DNA from 2 places in the Blastopirellula sp. SH421 genome. Region 2 is predicted to be linked to the other one. Evidence: riboswitches for the same ligand, from Rfam matches in the RefSeq annotation. Region 2 holds a riboswitch; the other holds the start of a gene.
The links. Region 2 has a riboswitch for cobalamin ahead of metE (5-methyltetrahydropteroyltriglutamate--homocysteine S-methyltransferase). Riboswitches for the same ligand answer to the same signal wherever they lie in the genome.

Region 1: another riboswitch for cobalamin. It lies ahead of SH421x_RS21015 (TonB-dependent receptor plug domain-containing protein); the one in region 2 lies ahead of metE (5-methyltetrahydropteroyltriglutamate--homocysteine S-methyltransferase).

What each region holds. Positions count from the first base shown of each region.
Region 1 covers NZ_CM173712.1:5,217,300-5,229,705, reverse strand. The annotation lists gene SH421x_RS21080 (cytochrome-c peroxidase) at 1-961, opposite strand, end outside; gene SH421x_RS21075 (DUF1559 family PulG-like putative transporter) at 961-1,929, opposite strand; gene SH421x_RS21070 (secondary thiamine-phosphate synthase enzyme YjbQ) at 2,203-2,622, opposite strand; gene SH421x_RS21065 (hypothetical protein) at 3,155-3,379, shown strand; gene SH421x_RS21060 (carbon storage regulator) at 3,571-3,756, opposite strand; gene SH421x_RS21055 (hypothetical protein) at 3,868-4,161, opposite strand; gene SH421x_RS21050 (DUF6807 domain-containing protein) at 4,396-5,343, opposite strand; gene SH421x_RS21045 (hypothetical protein) at 5,415-6,161, opposite strand; gene SH421x_RS21040 (endonuclease V) at 6,261-7,277, opposite strand; gene SH421x_RS21035 (UDP-glucuronic acid decarboxylase family protein) at 7,362-8,339, shown strand; gene SH421x_RS21030 (VanZ family protein) at 8,336-8,728, opposite strand; gene SH421x_RS21025 (NAD-dependent epimerase/dehydratase family protein) at 8,845-9,801, shown strand; gene SH421x_RS21020 (3-keto-disaccharide hydrolase) at 9,899-10,546, shown strand; cobalamin riboswitch at 10,897-11,069, shown strand; gene SH421x_RS21015 (TonB-dependent receptor plug domain-containing protein) at 11,102-12,406, shown strand, end outside.
Region 2 covers NZ_CM173712.1:3,547,265-3,559,670, reverse strand. The annotation lists gene SH421x_RS14655 (2Fe-2S iron-sulfur cluster-binding family protein) at 268-1,254, shown strand; gene SH421x_RS14650 (response regulator) at 1,328-1,786, shown strand; gene SH421x_RS14645 (hypothetical protein) at 2,019-2,762, opposite strand; gene SH421x_RS14640 (methylated-DNA--[protein]-cysteine S-methyltransferase) at 2,866-3,387, shown strand; gene SH421x_RS14635 (tetratricopeptide repeat protein) at 3,468-4,556, opposite strand; gene metE (5-methyltetrahydropteroyltriglutamate--homocysteine S-methyltransferase) at 4,994-7,288, opposite strand; cobalamin riboswitch at 7,566-7,783, opposite strand; tRNA gene SH421x_RS14625 (tRNA-Arg) at 8,041-8,114, shown strand; gene SH421x_RS14620 (ATP-binding protein) at 8,195-12,406, opposite strand, start outside.

The DNA of each region.
Region 1 (12,406 bases), 1.7 Mb from region 2:
GAGTCGCCACAGGATTTAGATCTTTGTCGACCACGACAAGGGTTTGCACTAAAGCGGTTTCGATCTTTGCCGGAGTATTTACTGCAACATTGTTTCCTGCTTGGATCGCATTCAGCAGACGCTTAGTTTCGGATTGATCGCCAAAGTTAAGATAGACACGCGAAGCATGTAAACTACGATTCGCTTGAAATAAAGCAGAGCTTTTGCGGCCTATTTCTACCCAAGTCGATTGGAGTGAGTCTCTCGTAGGATCAAAGTCGGACGGTAAAAAAGGGAGCAGGTTCGTTCTCTGTTCAGCGTCAGAAAATTGTGATTGCAACTGAGCAAAACCGCTCGGTAACTTTTGGATGACCTGACGATTCAGCGCCAGAGATTGGATCGCCCTGGCCATCGCAGCTAGAAGTTCAGGGTCCTCATATTTTCGCTGTTCCAATTGCCACCAGACGCTCATCAAGTCCCACTGAACAAGCAACTGCTGTAGTGGACTGGTCAATAACTTTTCGCGTTCTCCAGGCGAAGCAAGAGTGGCGAGCAATGGTAGTAATTCCGTCCGCTCCTCCGAAGAAAACGATCGAACCGGACTAACACGAACGTCGCCACCAAAGAATTTGAGATCGCTCTCGCTCCCTTTGCGGTTTCCGAAGTACCATTTTCCCTGATAGAAATCTTCTGGTGGGATGCCAGCCGCTTCGAGCTCCGCAGGTAATTGCGATTGTATTTCTTCAGGCACAAGCTGATCGATAAACAGCAGGCGGTGCAGACGATTAAGCGGATGCGCTGCGTCGTGGTCATAAACGGCTTGCACATCACCCGATATTGGCAAGCCTGCTGAGGAATGGGCAGATTGAAATAAAGCTGGCTCTTCCGCTGAAGCGCGCCAAGGCGCCGCGAACAGGAGAAGCAGGTAGATCACAGGAAGCGGGCTAGGTTTACGGAGCAAGGAGTAGTTTGAGTGAGACATTAATATTCTCCCACGACCTCTTCGCCAGAGATGGTCAAAAGCGAACAAACGATATCGGCATTCGTCGTCTCGCTCAGATAACGGACCGAACCATCGATTAGCGCTACATTAGCACCGCCTGGATGAAATGCGTAGATGCTGTAGTAGTTAGAGCCATTAATCATCTGCGGGCCCGGATAGGACCAGCGACTATCCTCGTCGGCAACGGATGCGTTGTACTGATAGCCACGCACAGCGAACAAATTGCCTTCCGCCCAACTGCATACCGAGACGTAGTTGCTGGATGCGCTAGTCAGTTCTCCAGAGCCAGCGACCATCTTACGACCTTGCCATTTTTGAGGACGCGCTGCTGATTCGACAAAACCAATCGAGTTGGAAGTTCCATCAGTGACGTCACGAATTCGTCTTCCTTTGGCGCCAGGCTTTACGCTTCCATTGAATAATCCTTCGGAATTGCCGGGCTTGGGATAAGAAACGTAAGGTGGACTATTCCACATGGCTGAATAGGGCCCCGAGGAACCTGCATAGTCTGAACCGATCGATCCCCATGTCTCCGGACTAGAACTGGTTGAAACTTTAAATTTGGGATGGGGGATCGGGCCACCAGGCGTACTAGGGCAGAGCATAAACGGCACCGGGTACTGCACCGCTTCACGATTGACGATGTCATTAAATTTGACGGTGTAGTCGTAAATATCTGCGAGGGGATTTTGCTCCATATACGGCAGTATCTGAGCGCACCAATAATGAGAAGCGCCGTTTCCCGACACACTGGTGGGAAAGCATTGATAGGCGGCGTGGAAATTGTGCATTCCTAGGCCGACTTGCTTTAGATTGTTCGAGCACTGCATCCGCCGAGCCGCTTCGCGGGCTTGTTGAACGGCGGGAAGTAATAGCCCAATCAAGATTCCAATAATTGCTATCACGACTAACAACTCAACCAACGTAAAGCCAATGCGGCGTCTCATGACAACTCTCTTCTAACGGGGGGGTGTCTTGGCAGGCTGGCGATGGCTGGCTGTGGATATTGAGACTCGATCTCTTTTATCGAGTTGGTTTCTATCCTAAGTAAAATTTCGTGGACACTCAAGCCCCGCGTTAAAGGAAAATCCCGTAGAAATTGGTGGGGGTGGCGATCGCCCGTGCAGTAAGAGAGGGATACGGGGATTTTATTGCCGGCATCCGATCCAGGTCGCCTAGAACAGCGGATAGAGTAAGAACTCAGAATGAACTACTGATAACTACTCACCCTGCATCGTCAGCACCAAGCGTCGGCTTCCCCCGTGATCGCGGTGCTCGCAAAGGTAAATTCCTTGCCAGGTACCCAGGGCTAATCGACCCTTGGTGATCGGGATACTGACACTGCTGCCTAGCATTGCCGCTTTGATGTGGGCCGGCATGTCGTCGGGGCCTTCCAAAGTATGTACGTAAGGAAAACTAGCAGGCGCGATCTTCGAAAAGGCCATCTCAAGATCGGTGCGGACATCGGGATCGGCGTTTTCGTTGATTGTGAGCGATGCCGACGTATGCTGAATAAAGACATGCAGCAGGCCGACCTGAAGTGACGACATTTGCGGCAGTGCGTCGATAACATTGCGCGTGATCAAATGGAAACCGCGATCCATCGCAGGCAAGGTGATTGTCCGCTGAATCCAAGGCATGAAATGGTCCTTATTAAAAAAATTCTGCTAGCGGTGGGGTTTGGCCAGATCTTCGCTAAACCTTGCTAGTAGCGCCTGATTTGAATAATTGGATAGGTCGAAACGTGAGCCGGTAGGTAAGTTATGGTTCCATAAAATTGGCGTGAAGGGGCGGTCAGTTGACCTCCTCGGCACAAGGGGGAGATCAAGGCTATGCGGTTCTGCGCATGAAACGGAAGTGTTTGAAAAGTCAAAACTTACGTACGAATCTGCGGGTTTCCGATCCTCCCATAAAATCTATTGACACTAGACCCCTTGCGTAAATAATGTAACGCTCCTTCGAGACGCCGACTCACGGAAGTTTAGGCGAGACGAAGTATATGCCTTCAGGAAGAAGAAGGCGTAATTTCTGCGGAATCGCTCGACGGGAATGGAGCGAACGCCGCAATTTGCCGAGTTAGTGATAGGTTCGGTTCGCAGTACGCGCGAGCCATGCTCGTTTCCTGAGGTAGGGAAACGAGGCCCCGAATCGTTTGGAGGAAGTATTAGTTCGATGCAGAAAATTCGTAACGTATTTGACGCGATCCTGAAGTATGGCCATGACGAGGACTTCGTTCCGGATGCTTCGGAAGAGTTTTCGGCGACCAGCGCCCCAGCCGGATCGGCTGAAAAGATCGACACTCTGCGCAAGCGTGTTGAACTCGGCTTGCCGCTGTGGCACGAGGACGATCGCTGCGACTACTCTGGTTTGACCGGAGCGATCCGCCCTCGCGAGTAAGCGAGCGTTGCGGATCACTTAAGCGGAATGGGCGCCTTTTAATTCGGGCGCCCTTTTTATTGCGCACTTCGCTCGAATCATTCGTTTCGAGCAGTCGCCGCAGTGGCTACTCTCTGAGCCGCAGACCCAGCATCGACGAATCAGTCGATTCGTCGATGGCGACAGTCCATTCTTCCTGCCGGACGCCTGGGCTAGGCGGCCGGAGCGATTGCTTCAGCGATTTGCTCGTGCAGTTCGAGCTCATCGCGAAGCACTAAGACGTTGGGCGGAGCTTCGATGCCGATGCGAACCTTGTCCCCGGCTACTTTCACCACGGTGATAACGATTGAATCTCCGAGTTTCAGTCGTTCGCCTTCCTTGCGCGACAGTACCAACATTATCAAGAGCCTTCTAAGGTGTCAGGTGGTTTGTGTGTTCAAATGTATAGTGTGTTCAGTTCAGAGCTTTTGTCAAGAGTTTTGGTCTACGTTGACTTTGAGCCCTGTTTCTTAAGCAGCAGTTTGCAGCGCGGGCGCCGCCGTCAGGTGAGTTCTCAGGAATCTTTCGCCGCTGGATCCATAAAACAAAATTGAGTTGGTTTCGGTTTCCCAAATCGCCGTGCATTTGACGCTGCGCGGTCCATGCAAGCAGAAATAAATTCCGCAAGGATCGCCGGAGCGGACGAGCACGCGTTCGGTCATCGGAAAGCAACCCGGTTCGAGGTGTTCCTGTTGGCAAAGCATTTCATAAACGTACTGACGGAGATGTTCCAAACGCGTAAAACACGGGAACGCATTACTCATATGGAAAATCAACTCCTAGCAAGGCCATCATCTGAGCTCGAAGTGTTAAAGACGATGACTGGGATGATTGGGAGGCTTGTTCGTACAGGTAACTATCGGCTGACTGGGTCGTCTTGGTTTACGAGGAAGACTCGGTAGTTTGGATGTTTTTTAAGGTTCTTCAGCGCAAGCAAAAGCTCTACGAGATTTCTCTCGTAGAGCTTGGAGATTGACTAAAGAGTGAAGCGGCTCGGCCTACTGCTTGGAGGCCTGATAGCTCTCAAAAGCGCCAGCAATATCGGCTTCTTTTTCATCCCCTGCGTGAAAGAGGACGCGATACTTGAATTCGATCGATTCCCCTGGCGAAAGCGTATAAGAACCGTCGAGCGACTTGTCGCCCTCAAAGTCATGCACGCCAAACGGATTGGCGGCGAACAGTCCATAGGTGCGAACGTGCCAATAGGTGGGGGCTCGGAAGCTGCTGGGATGTTCCAAGATAGCGATTCCCCCTGTTTTGTCTCCCACCGGTCCGTGATAGTCGACCCACGGAGCGCGCTTGGCCCAGGCCTTTAGATCTTTGTCTCCATGGCTGTTGACGATTTCACCACCCTTATGGGCGTCTACCTTCATCGTGCCAGGAACGCGAATCCCGAACGAACCTTCTTTGGTGTCACCAAACTTAACCGCAGCGTCAGTCGCGGTCAGCTTGACTTCAAGATCGATATAGCGAGCTTTTCCGACAACGCCAAACTTGTAAGAACGCAGATCGTGCAAGATGGTCTTGCCGTTGTGGTCGACCCAGTCGCTAGCTGCGACGATCTCGCCTTCTTCACCACTGGTGAGCTTTTTGAACTCGCGATGTTCGGTCGTTCCCAACTTGTCACCGGTCTCGGCCCAAAAGTCCGTATCATTGACGGCGCCATGGGTGAACCAGAAAGCACGATGGTGGATGTGATCGTTCTTTTCATCCGCAGTCGCTTCCGTGATCGGATAGTTGCGGGTCATCGGCATTTCGCCGGGGCCAATGATCGGATAGAGGATCGGCTTGGCGCCTGACTTTTTGAGATAGCGAGTAAAAAGATCGCCGTCGATCAAGACTTCGGCGCCGGCGTCCGTTTCGCGTACGGTGACCTCAGCAGCAAAAGCAGAGGCGGCGATCAGGGGCGCGGCGGATAAAGCCAGTGCGGCAAGAAAGCGATTCATGGCGGGCAATTCCTAGGAAGGCGGGAAAGCTACAGACTCCCACCTATCCTAATCGCTAGCAGTTAGTCGTGCTACTTCGCCTGCCCATTTAGCCACTCCTTTAGGGATACTTGGGTAAATTCGGCCTGCTGATCCCGTAGATGCTGGACGGTCACCAAGTCGGTTTGGTTCAAAATCCAGCGATAATCATGCTGGCTGCGGACCATTGGGTTTTGGGCCGGGTTACTGGTGCGGATCACGCGGCGGATTTCTTTCGGCAGTACGTTGTTCTCGGCAAAATATCCGTTCACCACTTTTCGCGATTTTGAAGGATGACCTGCCGCACAGGTAAAATTGATGTCGGCCGACCAATCGCAGAATCGCGCGTAGTCTTGCACAATTCGCTTGTCGGTAATCGACAGCGTCGTCAAGTCATAACTCAGCGGATTTCCCTCGAAGAGGACTCGATTGATTTTCGGCTCAACTTGAAGCTTAAAATCCGGTTCGTTGCAAAATTGAAGCAGCGGCGTATTGAAGTCGCCATTGGTTCGCAGATAAGTCGCCATTTCGATCACTTCGCGAATGTCGACCGTAAGCTGGCACTTACGAATCGGGTCCAACAGCGTGATCCGATTGGCGTGGAAATCAATGATCATCGCCTGAGCGGATTGGCCCATCGAATGATCATAAACCACATTGTCTTTGAAAATGGTTTGCGTCGTTACGGTTGGTTCTTTGTCCTGGCCATAAAAGATCGCGCTGGTGACCTGGAAGTCGGCTGCGGAAACGGCGCTGGTGATCAGAACGCTAAGAAGGATAGCAAGCCAGAGACGCAACATGATTCACTCCTCGATATGTCGAATTTTGGCGCACGGATGAACCAGACGAAATCGTCGCAGAGACTACATACCCTAAGGGGCCTCGTCCAGAGTGATTCGTTACGTCCCGCTAGCGATTTGTCGACTCAATCGATCTGCAGCGGCGATCGGCGTAGGAAGTCGCCGGTTGACCATGAAGTGCAAGCAGATCGCTTCGGCCTCTGCGAAGTTAAGATTTCCGCCGGGCGAAACAAAGATTGGTCGCTTCGTCTTGGGGGTGGGCAAGATCGCCGCGCCTAACTTGGTTGGGCCCGTTTCACCTTTAATATGTAGATTGCAAAAATGATCGGTCGTCAGATCACTTGCAGAGAAGGAGCCAATCAGATGCTTCTTGGTGATGCCGATCGTCGGTAGTCCCGTCAGCGCCGCCAGCATGCTGGCAATCCCGCAGCGCCGAGGATGCAAAATACCACTGCCGTCAATCAGCAGCACATCAGCCATCCGGTTGGTCGCCGCGGCTTTCGCCAGCACCGCCATCTGTAGCGGCAATTCGCGATAAGCGAGATAAGACGTAATATAAGGAAAGCATACGGTCTGGCGCACGGTATGGGACCAGACCAACTGACGCGATTGATAGTCAAACAGCACGTACGCGACGACTCCTTCTGCGCCGTGATACGAAACATCGAGCCCTGCAACTAGCGTGGGCGTGCGATCGAGCGATTTGAATTGGTTCTGTGCTGCGAGTTCGGATTGCCATTCTCGCAGTTGGGTTAAGGGCGCCGCGGCGACAAAGTCGTCGAATTCATATTGCTGGAGGTCCACTTTTTCATTTTCGACAATCACTCCTTCGGCCGCCAGCAAGCGTCGCTTGTCTTCGATGGCGCCGGTATGAAAGAGCCCCAGTTCGCCGCCTGCGCGGACCACACGATGAGCGGCGACATGGGGCGCCGCCGGGCTATGCAGCAGCCAATCGCCGATCCAGCGACTTGCCGCGCGATCCCCAAGCGATTGGGCGATTCGTCCATAGGTCGCGACACGCCCAGCAGGAATTTGCGAGATTCTCTGGTGCAGTTCGGCGGATAAATCGGGCAATCGAGCCTGAATCTCCTGCTCAAGCAGCAAAAAGTCAGTCACGGCTTGTTCCATCTTGGGTGGATTTCGATAATCTGTGCAGAGGCTTTTCTGCCCCAACCGCGTTAGCATCCCGGAGAAACCAGCGTGTCGCACATCAAGCGAATCCTTGTGACCGGAGGCGCTGGCTTTCTCGGTTCGCATCTTTGCGAGCGACTGGTCGAAGCAGGGCATGACGTGATTTGTCTCGATAACTTCTTCACGAGTCAAAAATCGAACATCGTTCGCCTGCTTGATTTTCACAACTTTGAGTTCATTCGGCACGATATCACGATGCCGATTTGGCTGGAAGTTGACGAGATCTATAATCTCGCCTGTCCCGCAGCGCCGGGACATTATCAATACAATCCCATCAAGACAACCAAGACCTCGGTCATGGGGGCCATCAACGTGCTAGGCATGGCCAAACGCTGCCGCGCCCGCGTGCTGCAAGCGTCGACCAGCGAAGTCTACGGCGACCCCGAAATTCATCCGCAGCCTGAGTCGTATCGCGGTAATGTCAATCCGATCGGACCGCGGGCCTGCTATGACGAGGGAAAGCGTGTCGCCGAGACGCTCTTTATGGACTACCACCGCTCGAATCGGGTCGACATCAAAATCGTCCGCATCTTCAACACCTATGGACCGCGGATGCATCCTTACGATGGACGCGTCGTCTCCAATTTTATTCGCCAGGCGATCAACAACGAACCAATCACGTTGTACGGCGACGGCAGTCAGACCCGATCTTTCTGCTATCGCGATGATCTTGTCGAAGCGATGATTCGTATGATGAACTGCGATCCCAGCTTTATCGGCCCAGTGAATATCGGCAATCCGCACGAATTTACGATCCGTCAGTTAGCCGAATTGGTCGTGAAATATACAGGCTCAAAATCAAAGTTCGTCCACAAACCGCTGCCCGAGGATGATCCGCTGCAACGTCAGCCTGACATCACGCTGGCCAAAGAGAAATTGGACTGGGAGCCGAAGATCGAATTGGAGGCTGGATTGAAAGCGACAATCGAGTGGTTTCGCAATATCGAAATGTCACACTATCGAGCGCCGACCCCAAATCACGACTAAGCCTCTTCGGCCGGCGCCGGGTTGCGGTATCGGCTCCACAGATAATAGAGACCAACTCCGGTTGCGGCGCCAAGACAGTCGGCCAACCAATCCAATCCATCGCAACTCCGCCCCGGGACAAACGACTGCGTAACTTCATCCAACAGACCGTAGGCAGCCAACAGCGGCCAGACCAGCAGCGGAGCGAACTTGTCAAACTTTGCTGCGACCATCGAAAAGATCAGCGCCAGCAGCGTGAACAGCAAAAAATGAATTCCTTTGTCCCAGTGGCGCCAAGCACCTGCGGCAACCGGGATACGCTCGGCTGGCCAATGCGTCGCGAGAAAAGCGATCAGCCACACCGAAGCGGCCAAAAAAATGTACCAGCGGGCTGAAACTAGTCGATTCATGCAGTCAACAAGCAGTAAGAACCAAGTGACAAGTTGAGCGAAACAAAACAGGCCGAAGTTCGATCGACTGCCCGCCGAACTTCATTGTAGTAAATACCAGAGGAGCAAGAGCAGGGATGGCGATTCTAATCACCGGCGGGGCCGGATTTATCGGTAGTCATCTGATCGAGCGGCTATTGGCCAGATCGAGCGATGATCTGATTTGCCTGGACAATTTTAACGACTACTACGATCCGGCGCTGAAACGGGCAAACGTCGCTCTTTTTGCCGATCAGCCGCGAGTGACGCAGATCGAAGCCGATTTTTGCGATCCGGCGGCGATGGAAAGTCTGTTTACGCAGCACCAGATCGAGTCAGTTGTCCATTTGGGCGCCTACGCCGGCGTTCGCGTTAGCGTCGCGCAGCCTCAGCTATATCAACATACCAACGTCGGCGGCACGCTCAACTTGCTTGAGACGGTTCGTCGTCATCCGGTGAAGCGGTTTTTGCTGGCCTCATCTTCTACGGTTTACGGACGAGGCGCGGCGATCCCGTTTGCTGAAGATGCGCCGCACGGCATTCCGGCAAGTCCATACGGCGCCACCAAACGCGCGGCAGAACTGTTGGGCCTAACCTACGCTGAACTGCATGGAACTCCAGTAGTTTGCTTGCGTCCCTTTAGCGTGTATGGTCCGCGGCTTCGCCCTGACTTGGCGCTGACGATTTTCGCCAAAGCGATTCATACTGGCGCAACCATTCCACTGTTTGGCGATGGGACGATTCGTCGCGACTTTACGCATGTCAGCGATATCTGCGATGGCCTGATCGCGGCGCTGACGGCCGATCATGTGATCGGCGAAACGATCAATCTGGGGCACAGTGATCCGATCGAAATGCGCGGCCTGATTGCGCTGCTGGAACATGCATTTGACAAACAGGCGAATATCCAGCGCTTGCCAGAGCGGCCCGAGGATCTGCCGGTGACGTTTGCTAATTTGAAAAAAGCCCAGCGTTTGCTCCACTACGAGCCGCAGATGCCGATTGAGGTTGGAATTCGTGAATATGTCGCGTGGTTTAAGTCATGGTACTCCTAAAACTTAGGCATGATTCGCCCATAATTTGGCGTTCGCTCTGTTGCGGGTTATTCTGATATCGACTTTGCTACATCCCATCACTCGTGGAGACAGCTGCATGTTGGCCCGCTCACTAACCAGATTGGCAATCGCTCTGCTGTTGTTCACATTCAGCGGCGCGCTGCATGCCGAAGAGCAACCTTGGCGCAAGCTCTTTGACGGCAAGTCGCTGGGAGATTGGAAGCCGGTCAATTTTGGGGGGGAAGGAGAAGTCACCGTTCAGGATGGCGCGATCGTGATGGCGCAAGGAGTCAATCTGACCGGCGTCACCTATCAAAAGGCGCCGGCCAAGACAAACTACGAAATCCGCTTTGAAGCGAAACGGCTCGAGGGGATCGATTTTTTCGCAGGGCTGACATTCCCGGTCGAAGATTCGTTTTGCAGCTGGATTGTGGGGGGCTGGGGAGGCGCGGTCGTGGGGCTCTCCAGCATCGACGGGAAGGATGCTTCGCAAAACGAAACCACCAAGTATATGGGCTTCGACGATGATCGCTGGTATCGCTTTCGGCTGAAGGTGACGCCAGAGAAGATCTCAGGCTGGATCGATGACAAGCTAGTGATCGATCAGCCGATCAAGGATCGCAAAATCACGACGCGGAACGAAGTGAACGATTCACAGCCACTTGGCTTTTCGGCCTGGCAAACGACCGCCGCGATTCGCAAGATCGAAATTCGCGACCTGTTGCCGAAAGCAGGGCCGAAGTAAGCGGCCTCGCTTTGATTATGGCAGTCCAAATCCTTTAGCGCGTGTCTCCTACGGCCGTATCTACGTGCTTGGGCGCCGTCTGCGATCCTCCCTTGGCATTCCCGCGATTCAGCCAAATTCGCGACACTCGCGTCCAGCGTTTCATAGCATCTAAGGGGGTATATAGCCCCCGAATAGCCACTTGGACGGCAAGTGTGGTGAAGGATCGCCCAGGATTCGGCATGGATTTCACAATAGGAAGAATGTGGGCGACCGGGAAGGTCGGAATAATCGGACTAACCGTTCTAGACCGTGATCGTCGATGACTCATGCGTCAATCTGCGTTTTCCGGGAAATCTGGGGAGCGCGCAACGACGCGCGTTTCGCCGGATTTCAGGGAAGCGGAGTGAAAAGCTCCCGCCGCCCCGCGACTGTAACGAGGACGAACGCCCAGCGGATTCCACTGACGATCTTAGGAAGTCGGGAAGGAGGGCAAGTAGAACGATTCGGAGCCAGGATATCTGGTCCGGCGAATGGACAACTTAATTATTGATTTTCCTCGAGGGAAGGGAAACGATGCCATTTCGCTGGACTTCGACATGCGCACTTGCCGCATGTCTCTCATGGTGGACCACTTCTCTTCCGGCTCAACCGCCGGTCGAAGAGTCTCCTTTGGCCGAGACCGAAATTCTACCGCTGAACCCGCAGCAAGACACGGTCTTGCCCGAGGTCGAGGTCGTTGGTCGTCTCAACTCTTTTCCGGCTAATCCCATCCCGGATAACGCGGCGATCACGCCGACCGGGACCACAGTCGCTGTTGGCAAAACCGGCAGTAGCGTCACGGTGATTACCGGCGAAGAGATTCAGCGGACGCAACAAACGACCGTCGCCGAAGTGCTGCGACAAGTCGAAGGGCTGAACGTGGTGCGCACCGGCGGTCCCGGCGGGATCACGTCGGTCTTTATCCGCGGCGCCAATTCGCAGCAAACCAAAGTGATCTTGGACGGGATTCCGATCAATGATCCTAGCAACGCCGGACGCAGCTTTGACTTTTCGACCATGTCAACGCAAAACATCGAGCGGATCGAGGTCTTGCGCGGCCCGCAAAGCTTGTTGTACGGATCGGATGCGATTGGCGGGGTGATCAACATCATCACGGCGCGCGGCGAAGGACCGCTGACCGTCACGACGCTGGTTGAAGGGGGAAGCTTTAACTCTTCTAACACCGCGATGACGCTGAGCGGCGGCAACGATCTATTCTATCACTCGACCAGTTTAGGATACCAAGGAACCGACAGCGTCAGCTCGGCCCAGTTTGCCAACGGCAATCCCGAGCGAGACGGCTACTACAACGGCACGATCTCGGGACGATATGGCTGGACTCCGTCTGAGTTGTTGAACGTTGACTATGTGTTTCGCTATGCCGACGTGCATGCGGCGGTCGATGATCAGCCGTTTGGTTCATTGCCGGTCGACAATCTGATTCGCTCTAACCTAAGCGACGTTTTTTACGAGAAGATCCAGTTGCAGTCGTTTCAACTTGACGGCATGATCGAGCATCGGGTTGCGTTTGATCATACCAACTACAAACGGGTTGATACGGACCCCGGATTTCTCGATCCGTTGTACAACGGCTCGACCAAGCAGATTGAATATCAACTAAATATGCAGCTGCTAGAAGACAACATCTTCACCGTTGGCGCCAACCATCAGAACGAAGATGCGTCCAACACGTCAACGCCAACCGTCAGCCAGTATCTCTCAGGCGTCTACCTACAAGATCAATATCAACTGGGAGATCGTTTCTACGGCACAGCCGGCGTGCGTTGGGACGATCACAGCGTTGCAGGCACGGCGCAGACTTATCGCTTTACGTTTTTG
Region 2 (12,406 bases):
TGAAGTTGCGCTGTTTAACAGGTTCGCAAGAAATGGAACACGGATACCACGGATGAAGAACGGAAAACGCGGTAGGAATTAAGTCAAAAACGTGACACTAGCCCGCAGCGCCAGCGAGGGAAAACGGCTCGCTACTTCCAGCCACGTTGGCATTTCTAGCCGTTTTCCCTCGCTGGCGCTGCGGGCTAGTGTTCTATCTAGCGCACTTCAAAACCTGCGCGGCCTGGATAGCAAAAGATCGCGTAACCCTGCAACAGAATTCCGCTCATGACCCGCTGTGTGGCTTTACTCTCAGGCGATCTCGACGGCGCCGTCGCCGCGGCCCTGATCCAATCGCAAGGGATCGAAGTGTTCGGGCTCGCCTACGCAACGCAGTTCTCACCCATCGCCGCCGCGGCCAATCAATCGGCCCAGCAACTGCAGATTCCGCTGCAAGTCGTGCAGCCCCCGCCGACCGAATACTTGCAATTGATCGCTCGACCGCGGTTCGGTTACGGCAAAGGCGCCAATCCTTGCGGCGATTGCCGCTTGGCGATGCTCGCCGCAGCGGTTGACTATCTGCACCAATTGGACGGAGCGTTTATTGTCACCGGCGAAGTGCTAGGACAAAAAATGATGGGGCAAAAGCGGACGCATCTCGAAATGATGGAGCATCACGCCGGCATCCCGGGACGCTTGGTCCGCCCGCTGTCGGCTCGGCTGCTGACTCCGACACTTCCCGAAACCTCAGGTCTCCTCGATCGCAGTCAGTTCTTTTCCATTCACGGCAGCGGCCGCCGCAAGATTCGTGCATTGGCCCAACGCTTCGGCCTGACCGGCAGCGAAAAAGGAGCGTCCCGCTGTCGTCTGGTCGATCCAGCCTATGGCCAGCGGTTACGCATGGCGCTGGTTTCGCGGTTACCGCCAGCGTGGCTTTTGCCGGGGTTGTTTGATATCCGGCGTCACCAGTGGATCGAAGATCGCGGTCTGATTTTGTTCGGCCGCAATCAGACCGAGAATTCGCAGCTACAGCAATTGTTCGATACGTTGCCCCCTGATCCGACCATCTTGCTGGCGACTCCCACCGGGTTTCACGGGCCTACTGTTTTATCCTTAGGTTTAGCGTCGCAACAAGCAGAGCCGTTGATCGTCGCGCGGTTGCGTGAGCAAGGATTGCCGACCCAAGCAGGCCAGCCCCAAACGAGCCTGCGTCTCGCGATAACCGATAAAACCAACCACTGGCAATGGTCGCTCGATTTGAATTCGCCGGTTTAGCGCAGAATCATCCCTAAGTGGTGCGGAAGGGCGCAATTTGAGGGGGCGCCGTTGGTTTGTGGACTAGATTTCAATGAACGAAAGATCTCGTCATTCTCTCTATTTGGTCGACATGATGCAGACCGACATTTCCGAATCGCAACCGCTGGCGGGACTCCGCATTTTGATCGCCGAAGATGACGAACTGAATCGCCAGCTCCTCGAAATCATTTTAACCGGGGCCGGCGCGGATGTGACGCAAGTCAGCGACGGCGATGCCGCAACCGCCGTGTTTGATCCAGACCGATTTGATCTGGCGATTCTCGATCTGCGCATGCCGCGGCAAGATGGTATCACCACGCTGGCCACGCTGCGTCGGCTTGAGCCGAGCTTTCCTGCCGTCGCGTTGACCGCCTGCGCTCGACGCGAAGACAAACTCGCCTGCCAAGCCGCTGGCTTTCAGCTGTTTTTGACCAAGCCGATCTATCCCAGCGATTTAGTCGCCGCCCTAACAAAATTGACCGAAACCCACGCCACACTATCGGTCAGCTAACGCTGAGAAGCCGTGGCCGGGTGTCCATCGCTCGGCGCCTCGGCTCCTACGGCGTCTTCGCCGAATAAGGCGTAGGGTCCGCTGTGCGGACCACGGGCAGCGCGCCAAAACTTGCCAGGCGAGCAAAACCGAAACCACTCTACCATCATCCAACCGCCTCACCGGTTTGCGCAACCCACCGATTCCCACGCAAACGCGCCTCACGACGGATCTGCTATTCACCGACGCGCGTCTACCCCAGCGTGATTGCTTGACGCAGCGGTTCTAGAATGTTTTGGATCACATACTCATCCATGATCCGCGCGGCGGCCGTATGCAATCCATCCATCGCATCGACGTAGCTATTACCCGGGTCGAGACTTCCATAGCTGCGTAGCGTCAGATAGACGCTCAACTGCTCTTCCGGAAACTCGCCGGTCCGCACGTGATAGGCGCTGGTTCGCGTTTCAACACTGATCCGGCACTGGGTGCGACAATCATCATCCAGCGCGATTTGGATCGATGGTTCACAACTCACCAGACGACTGTTCTCCAGTCGCCCCAGCTTTTCAAACGCCGGCGACAGACCCAGCGCTTCGGCAACCAATTGGTTGTGATTGCCGCGATAGGTAAAGTCGAATCCATACATCAGGTTCAGCGATTCGCAATCCAGCGGGCTCACCGACAACAGATACGGCGCAAGCTCTAGGATAAAGCGATGCTGCTCGATCGCCTCTTCCAGGTTATCAATGTTGACGCAGCCAGACAGAACTCGCTTCAACTCGACCGAAGCCCAGCGATAACTCCCCTGATCTTTGTCTTCTTCCAGCACAAACTCAGAACGTTCGCGCGCATAGAAGTTTCGCATCAGCGGATACTTCTTGCGGATCTGTTCAAAAAAGTGGAGCACCGCTTCGCGGCCGCTCGGCAGGTCCATCTCAGTATTGAGATTCATGTTGACGTAGAAGTCGTCACTCAGCGATCGGTAGCCGGCCATCCGTATTTCCTTCTCGAGCGCTAGAGATTCTCGGATAAACTAAATAATCGTCTATCCATCTGAACCTTAGTATATATCTCTGCCGACTTAGGGAAAGTCCGACATGCCCCCCCAATACCGCCGCACTCCCCCGATTTTCGCATTGGAGCCGACGATTTTCACGATTTCGTCCGATTTGGGGCCGCTTGAGATCGAACTGCGTGGAGACTTGGTCCACCGTTTGAGCTTCGTAGCGGCCCCCAAGCGGCGCCAGCAGCCGGGTTCTCTCTCCTCACAACACCAGGCAATCGTCGACCAACTCCAGCAATACGCCGCCGGAGAACCTGTCGATCTAGCCAAGATTCCGCTCGACCTAACCGGCTATACCCCATTCGCAACCCGCGTCTACCAGCATTGCCGCAAAATCCCCCCCGGCACAACGCTCAGTTATGGACAACTAGCCGCAAAAGCTGGTTCGCCCGCCGCTGCCCGAGCCGTCGGAGGCGCAATGGCCCGCAATCGAATCCCGCTGTTGATCCCTTGCCATCGCGTGGTCGCCAGCACCGGCAAGCTACACGGGTTCTCGGCGCCGCAAGGCCTAAAGCTAAAAGCACGCTTGCTAAAGCTAGAAGGCCAAACGCCGTAAGGTGGGTTAAGCAAACGGCGAGGTCGTTCGATATTGGCTTCTCGAAATTCGCTTGCCCTACCTATGCTGCAAAACTTGATTCACCCACCAAACAAACGCGCCAGCCATGATTTGCGTTTGGGTGGCTGCATCATTTCTGTTAGCGAACGGGGCTGCTCTCGTTTGCCTTCCGCCACTGCCATAATAATCGACAGCACGTTGTGATTCACCTCATCTTGCGGGTCAAGTCGCATCGCGTGTGCGATGGTAGCCTTCGCATGAGGTACGTCGCCGGTTAGCAGTTGCACAACGGCCAAATTGCCAAGCAATTCAGCACTGTCAGGGTTGATCGCAACCGCCTTTGTCGTTGCATCCAGTGCGGCAGAAAAATCGTTTCTCGCCAAGCATACGCTTCCCAGTTCCTTCAACATGATGATGCTGTCTGGCTCTAGTTCAGCTGCGCGAGTGAGTTGTCGCTGTGCCTTCTGATCCTCTCCGATCGCGAACCAAGCCATTCCCAACGCCAAAAAGATCTTGGCCGTCTCGGGACATTTGGCCGCGAGCGACTGCAAGTCTTGGATCGCTTTCTGAATCGCCAACGCTTCGTCGCGACTCTTGGCCGCCGCGCCCGGCACACGTCGCAGTTCCCAAACAGTATCAAACGCTTGAAAGAAAATCTCGTCGAACGTCTCCGTGTTGCGAGCGTGATAGACCAGCGTGCCGGTCGCTTTTTCTCGGTAGGTGTCGATGCCATCTTTCCGCTCGACAAACTCAAATCTCTCTGCAATCTCTTCAGCGCTGTAATGCTGAACGCTGTTGGGATCGTAGGTCGTGTCGATTGACGCCGCGATCACCGTCCGCGATTCCGATCCACGCAGAGTAGCGATCAGGCGCTGCTCATATTCAAACAAAATCAGCCAGTCGCACGCAGGCTCGACCAATTGGTTGTGAGCCTGAACGACAACAAAGTCAGGTGACTCTCCGCTTCGATCCAACCCACGTAGCTCAAGACTTTTGGCGAACTCCTCGGCGTCAAGCGGCGACATAAAGCTTGCTTGAGAAAGCCGATCATCCGCATAGCTCATCGCATTCGTGGCGATCTCTCCAAATTCCGCGGCGCCACCCTCTAAGACCCGATCAAGTGCGTCGTTACGAATGACGACCGAAGTACATTGAAGTTGGATCGGCACGATTATTCCCCACTTTACCGACTACGAAGAAAGAAGCCGCAGCGCCTTCATTTTCGATGTGCAAGCTGCCGCAAGTACGTTAAATTTTCTCACACAAAAGGGACCCAAGATAGACATGAGCAAAATAAAAAGGTTCACCTGACGATGCCAGAGTGGGCAGTACGAATAGCTCTGTTGTCCGCCCGCAATTTTGAGAAGCGGCACTTCGTTTTGAGGGATGATTTTTCACTACAAATTGCTGGTTCGCTGCATCTTCCAAAAATCGATTCGACTGTCGCCGTGGTGGTTTGCTTGTGCGTTGTTGTGGGGACCCTGCTATTGAAGCTTGTTTTCCGTTCTTCATTGGTTAACTCTTGGTTCCCTTCTTCTCTTTGCCCCAAAAAAAAGACCGCCGCCGAATTGCTTCGAGCGGCGGTCCATTCACCTAGGGGGTCGCGTCAGGTAGCCAACGATTGACGCGCCGCTTCGGCTGCTTTCACCATATTGGTTAGGGCTGGTCGCACTTCTTCCCACTTTCGAGTTTTCAAACCGCAGTCAGGATTTACCCAGATTTGTGACGGATTCAACACTTCGGCCGCTTTCGTCAGCAGTCGCAACATTGACTCGGACGTGGGCGCCTGGGGCGAATGAATGTCAAACACGCCGGGTCCGATTTCATTGGGATAACGAAAGTTAACAAACGCATGCAGCAGTTCCATATCGCTGCGGGATGTTTCGATCGAAATAACGTCGGCGTCGAGTCCGGCGATCGCTTCGATGATGTCGTTAAATTCGCAGTAGCACATGTGCGTGTGAATTTGCGTTGCATCCCCGACCACGCTGCTGGCCAAGCGAAAACTATCGCCGGCCCACAGCAGATAGTCATTCCAATCCCGTTTACGAAGCGGTAATCCTTCTCGCAAAGCAGGCTCATCAATTTGAATCACGCGGACCCCCGACTTTTCGAGATCTTCAACTTCATCCCGAATTGCCAGCGCGATTTGCTTGCACGTTTCACTGCGCGGTTGATCGTCACGCACGAACGACCAGCAGAGAATCGTCACCGGTCCGGTCAACATGCCTTTGACCGGTTTGCTGGCGCACGACTGGGCGTACTTAATCCATTGGACCGTGATCGGCGCCGCACGCGATACGTCGCCAAAGATAATCGGCGGCTTCACACAGCGGCTGCCGTAGCTTTGCACCCAGCCGTTTTGCGTGATCGCGAATCCTTCAAGCGTTTCGCCAAAATACTCGACCATGTCGTTGCGTTCAGGCTCACCGTGTACGAGCAAATCAAGCCCGACTTCTTCCTGGAACTGAATCACTTCGCGAATTTGAGCCTGCATGGTTGCAACATACGACTCATCCGAAATTTCCCCTTTCCGCCGCAGGGCGCGAGCTTGGCGGATTTCGACCGTTTGCGGAAACGAGCCGATCGTGGTGGTGGGGAAGGCCGGCAAACCAAGCGACGCTTGCTGCAACTGACGCCGCTGCGGATAGGCGCTGCGGCCGGGAACTCCGGTGGTTTCGAGCCAAGCCAAGCGACCTTGCACCTGAGGCGAGTAAACGCGCTGCGACCTTTGACGACTGCGGATCGCTTGTTGGTTGGCGTCCAGTTCGGCTTGCACCGTGGGATCGCCGCTCAACGCGCGGGTGATCAGCTGAACTTCCGCCAGTTTTTGCTTGCCAAACGCGAGCCAACTTTTCAGCTCGTCGTCAAGTTTGGTCTCGGCATCGAGATCGACCGGCGCGTGCAGCAACGAGCAACTAGGAGCAATCTGAATTCGCTCGCCGCCAAACTTTTCGATCAGCGGTTGGACGAAAGCAATCGCGGCGTTGATGTTGGTCTTCCAAATGTTGCGTCCTTCGACCAGGCCGAGAGACAAAACTTTGTCGGCCGGAATGGTATCGACAAGGTCGGCGGCGTCCGCTTTGCCGCGGACCAGATCCAGATGCAGCCCTGCGGTCGGCAGATTGGCGGCGAGATGCAGGTTTTCGGCCAACGGACCAAAGTAGGTGGTCAGCATCACTTTCAACTGCGGCAGCTGATCTGCGATTTGGCGATAGGTGCTGACCAAAGCTGCTCGCTGCTTGTCGTTCAGATCGGTCGAGAGGATCGGCTCGTCAATCTGAATCCAATCGGCGCCGGCGGCCGAAATTTGACGAAGCAAATCCATATAGGCCGGCAACAGCGACGAGATCAAATCAAGTCGATCACCGGTTTCGGAGCGTAACTTGCCGAGCGACAAAAACGTGACCGGACCCACCAACACGGGTCGCGTGTCGATCCCCAAAGCTTTCGCCTGGTTCCATTCGGTCAGCGGCTTGGTTGCGTCAGGCGTGAACTGCTGACCGACTTCAAACTCAGGAGTGAGATAGTGATAGTTGGTGTCAAACCACTTGGTCATTTCGAGCGCTGGGATTTCGTGCGGCAAGGCAACGCCGGGCGCCTGACCACGAGCCAACAAAAAGTAAAGCTGCAGCGGCGAAACGTCAAGCTGAGCAAACCGCGGCGGAACAACGCCCAGCGCGAGTGCGGTGTCGAGCATTTGATCGTAGAACGAAAAATCGTTGCTGGGGATCGACTGAATGCCGGCCGCTTGTTGCAAACGCCAATGAGTTGCTCGCAACTCGGCGGCGACTTGTTGCAGTTGCGTTGCCGAGGAACTGCCAGACCAATAAGACTCGACGGCTCGCTTGAGTTCGCGATCTTTACCGATCCGGGGAAAACCTAAATTTGCAGATAGCATGTACGCTGTCCTTGGTAATTGCGCATTCTTAGCGCAGCAGGCCAATGCGTCCGACCATCAAAGTTGGGACAGAGCCTGCGCGCGGAAACAGAAAGAAATCAAACGTGAACTCGCGGGGTCGCTATAAAGCGTGAGAGCGACTTGCAGGCGAGCGAGTTCGCCGCGGCGCAGCAGGAGCGCGCACATCAAGAGATGATGTCATCGTAGGGATCCTCAAAATCGCCTCCATCCCCGAAGGCGTATGACAAAACTGCACGCAAGAAGCCGATTGGGCTACGAGCGAACAGGCGGTTGGCAGGTCTTCGGACTTCCAGACTGAGCCCGGCGAGTTGCCGGACGGTTCCTACTTGCCGCTGCTTTCCAATCCAACGAGGATCAGTGCTTACCGACGGCGTTCGTTTCTGGTTACCGCAGCGGGGGCTGTCCCGGACTTTCACCGGTGTTCCCTCTTTCGACGCTCCATTTATGAAGCGAACCAATCACGCCGCCAAACTATCCTAAGAACGCAGGCCGCGTCAACTAGCAGTCGACCACTCCGCCGACGAAGGTCCCAAAATCCCCGCAAGCCCAAGCAACCCAATCGCCAATAAAACCGCTGCCACCGATAAACCCTGACACAGTAGAAGGTTACAACAGCCGAAAAATTGAAAATAGCGGGCCAATAAGCAAGCCCAGCCCCTTTACGCATCGCAGCGGTGCGGCTAAACTTTGTGATCTGCCGCAGGAGACAATCGTCTGCCGCAGCAGAAGATGCGGATGTAGCTCAGCTGGATAGAGCGTCGGTCTACGAAACCGAAGGTCGCAGGTTCGAACCCTGCCATCCGCACTTGCAAAAAGCCGTTAGCTTGTAAGAGCTTGCGGCTTTTTTTATTGCTGGATTGAATGACGCTGATGCTTTGGGCGGCGTTATGCCTGGGAGGCTCGTTGGGTGGCGTATTCTGCCAAGACGCGCTTGAGAATTTCTGGCTGGATCGGTTTGGAGAGGTAATCGTCCATCCCGGCTGCAAGGCATTTCTCGCGGACTCCAGAGACTGTGTGAGCCGTCATGGCCACAATCGGCGTGTGCATTAAGTTCTGAGCTTGCTCCCAGTCCCGAATGGCGCTGGTTGCCTGGGTTCCGTCCATTTCGGGCATTTCCAGATCCATCAGCACGATATCAAAACTTCCGCCCTTGAAAGCATCAAAAGCTTCGCGGCCTGTCTCGGCCACTTCGCAAGAATGACCAAAGGCTTCTAGGATTCCGACAGCAACTTCTTGGTTTACAGCGGCATCATCCGCTAACAAGATATGAAGCGGACGGGTGAGCTTGTCACTAGGTTCCTTGGTCGCGACAACGTCAAACGCTCGCTTGCCGAGGAGCTCTGATGCTGCGTGAAGCAGATCCGTTGCCGAAGCGGGCTTACCTAGCGTTGACTGCACCGTCCAATCGATATGACTTGGCAAGCCCGTCGCCGGCATCAAAATCAAATGAGGAATTTTTTGGAGCAGACTGGCCTGAGGACCGCTAACCAAGGATTCCAACCGCTTTGAATGGACTTCCCAATCAATGATCAGCAGGGTGTCTGATCGCTGAGAATTTGCGTGTATCCTGTCGATGGCCTCCGGGAGGTCTTGTAGCGAAAGCAGATCACATTCGGCGCCTGCATTGATCAGGACCTCTTGGTAAATTTCATGGAATGTCGACTGGTCCGAAGCGATCAAAATCTGGCAGCCAGTTAACGGCTCAGTCGCAGCTGTCGGGAGATTGGAAATTGACTCTTGTAGTGGAATTGTAAAGTGGAAAGTACTTCCCTGATTCAACTCGCTTTCCACCCAAATCTGGCCCTGCATCAGTGCGACAATCTGGGATGAAATCGAAAGTCCGAGACCTGTGCCGCCGTATCGTCTGGTTGTCGAGCTATCGCTTTGTTCGAAGGATTCAAAAATGGAGGACTGCTTGTTCTTCGCAATACCTGGCCCCGTATCTCGAACGGCGATATGAAGTTGATCTCCATGCATCGCAGGTTCGAGAAAACAGTTTACAAATACTTCTCCATTTTCGGTGAACTTAATCGCATTGCCAACGAGATTGACAATCACCTGTCGCAATCGGCAAGGATCACAGATGACCTCAACAGGGACTTCTGGTGCGATTCGGTACAACAATTCGATTCCCTTGTTGGCGGCGTTAACCGCCAGCAATCTCACCGCTGCGCCGATTGTCGCATGCGGATCCATCGGGATCATTTCAAGTTCCATCTTGTTTGCTTCAATCTTGGAGATGTCCAAAATGTCATTCAGCAGATGGAGCAGGGCGTCGCCTGATTGATTGATAATGGTCAAGCAGTTTTTTTGCTGCGAAGTGAGATCGGTCCGGAGGGCGAGTTCGGCCATGCCGAGAATTCCGTTGAGCGGCGTCCGAATCTCGTGGCTCATCGTGGCCAGAAATCGACTCTTCGCTTCGTTCGCTGTTTCGGCTGCGACTTTCGCGATCCGTAGCTCCTCTTCGGTCAATCGCAATTCCTTCGCAATCCGTTCCAATTCTTCATTCGAGCAAGCCAATTCGGCGGCGCGAGATTCAGCGGCCGCGGTTCGTTCGGCGACGCGTTGTTCGAGAGTGAAGTTTAACTGAGTAAGCTCCAAAAATCCTTGCGCGTTTTCCAACGCAGCGCCGGCGATGGTTCCGACGAAGTCTGCGAGACGCTCTTCGTCGGAGCCAAATAACCCAACCACCTGAGAATGCGTTACGCACAAACAAGCATTCAAGCGATTGCGAACAAAAATGGGAATGTAAATCGCAGACTGCTGACCGAGCCCATTTCGAAGAGAATCGGTGTCGGCTCTCCCTTCGACAAAGGCCATGGCACGGCCTGCATTCGCGGTTAAACGTAAATTGCTTTCGTCAAAATCGATGTCCGTTGGCCCCAAAACGATGCGCGGAGGAGCTGCTTCGTCTTCTTCATCAAATTCCAGTAACAGACATTTCTCACCACGCAGCAGTCGAGCAGCTCCGGCACACGCCTCTTCGTATACTTTTTCGGTGGTTAATGCGGATGCGATACGTCTGCCTGCATGCAAGACCGTTTCAAATCGATCGACAAGGGATAACGTCCCAAACTCTCCATTTTGAGAGTTGCGTAGATCCTCGTCATCTGCCGTTAATTGATCGAGTAAGGATTGTGCTTGCTGCTGATCTTGAACAGCGTCATGCCAAGCGGAGGAAAGGCCGACTTGTCCACGATGGCTCAGCGTCAACGCTTGTTCGTAAACCATTTCCAAACGTCGAGCCACGCGCAAACTATAATTGAAATATCGACGAGCCTTCCGCACGTTTCCTCGCATCGCGGCGATCATTGCAATTTCCCGGGCGGCCCTGGGCAAGTCATTTGGACACGAGCTTGCTTGGCGGATCGCCAAGCAAGCCGTGCGATCTGCTTTTTCCAACCACGCTTTTTTCTGGAAGGGAGCATACGCCGGAACGCTTTCGGCCTGCATGCGATAGGCGGTTGCTAGCCAAGCCATAGCAGGTTGGGTGTAGGCGTTTTGGATACCCGCCGATTTGGCCTTCTGTATCGCTTTTTCTAATGACTTGACGGCTTTGTCCAAATTTCCCTGATAGATATGCAAAACACCGACCGCAAACAGCAATTGCGTCTGGCCCTGCGTATCCTGCCGTTTCCTGGCCATTTCGGTTTCAATCACGACATCCGGCAAATCTCCCAGAGCAGCTCGGACCCAGACGTCCAGGTTAATACCAGAGGCTTGCTCGTCCCCTAGTTCAATTCCGGAACGATGGTTCGCATGGGCCTCAGCAAGAGCTCCTTTGAAGTCACCCAGGTGATACAAGGATGCAGCGACTTGATAGCGGGCGATATGAACCTGCCAATAGTCGCCAGAGCGTTCCAGCAAACGGACGGCTTCGCGTCCCTTTTCGACGCACTCGCGATATCTGCCGGCAGCATAGAGCGCGCAACTGTAATAATTGAGCGATTGCCCTTGTCCCCAAATATCATTGAACTGGCGGCGCATTTCGAGCGAGCGTTGGGCGTATCGAAAGGCGCGCTTAAACATTGGTAGCAAGCAAGCCACCGGCGCATGCTCGGAGTAAGCATGCGCCAGTTCGGGACTGGGATCGAACTGCTCTGCTAGATTTAAACCGCGCAGATGAGCGGACAGGCATTGAATTTTACTGCGACAGTAATAGCAGCCATGAGCCAATAAGCCGAACAATCGAATGGCAAGTCGTTCCGATTCGCTGGGGGGGCGTCTCAGGCGATGCAACATGAGGCTCGGCAGCCAAGTATGAATGACTTGGCGCAACGCTTCCCAGATCAAGAGCAAAATGGTGAGCGTGCTGTTTCGCGGGACATAGCGTCCCAGCGTTCGCAGCGCCGTTTCAAAACCGTTGGTGGCGCTTTCCATGTCGCCTCGTTTGAAACTGAGTTCCGCCAGTTTGCTTTGGATCTGCGCTCGCGCGAAAGCCCCCTCCGCTAACTCCGCCGCCTCCTCGAATTGCGGCGCCGCTTCGGTGTAATGCCCGCGCAGCATCAAAGAGTCGCCTAATCCCTCCGCGATCCGAAAACGAATAGCATTCGGTTGGTGCAAAGCGCCTCGTCGAGCAATCCGAAATTGCTGTTCCGCGACAGCCAGCGAAAACTGCCGACGAGCTTGTTCTGCTGCTTGCAATGCGAAATGGAGGGCTTCCTCGACGGCGCCTGCCTGATCGAGATGAAAAGCGATATCCGAAACGCGGCTCGGCGTGTATTGCTGAAAATGCTCTGCGGTCCGAAGATGCAGATCTGATTGTTGGAACGGTGTAAGTCGATTTAGTAAAGCCGTACGTATCTGATCATGAATGAAGACAAATTGACCACCATCGGCCCGTTCCCAAATCAAGCAGCGATCACGCGCATGCGCCAGAGCTCGCACCGCTTCGGAAATCGTCATTTGCGTCAAGTGAGTGGCGACATCCAGATTAAATTCCTTACCGACTACAGCGCCAACCGTAAGCAGATGAATCGTCACTGACGGCAGCAAGTCAATGCGCCGAGCTAGAATCGACGCCGCTTCACGCGAAGATTGCAGATCTTCCATCGCGTGGGGAATGACGCTCCAGCCCTCTTTGGCAACCACCAGCGC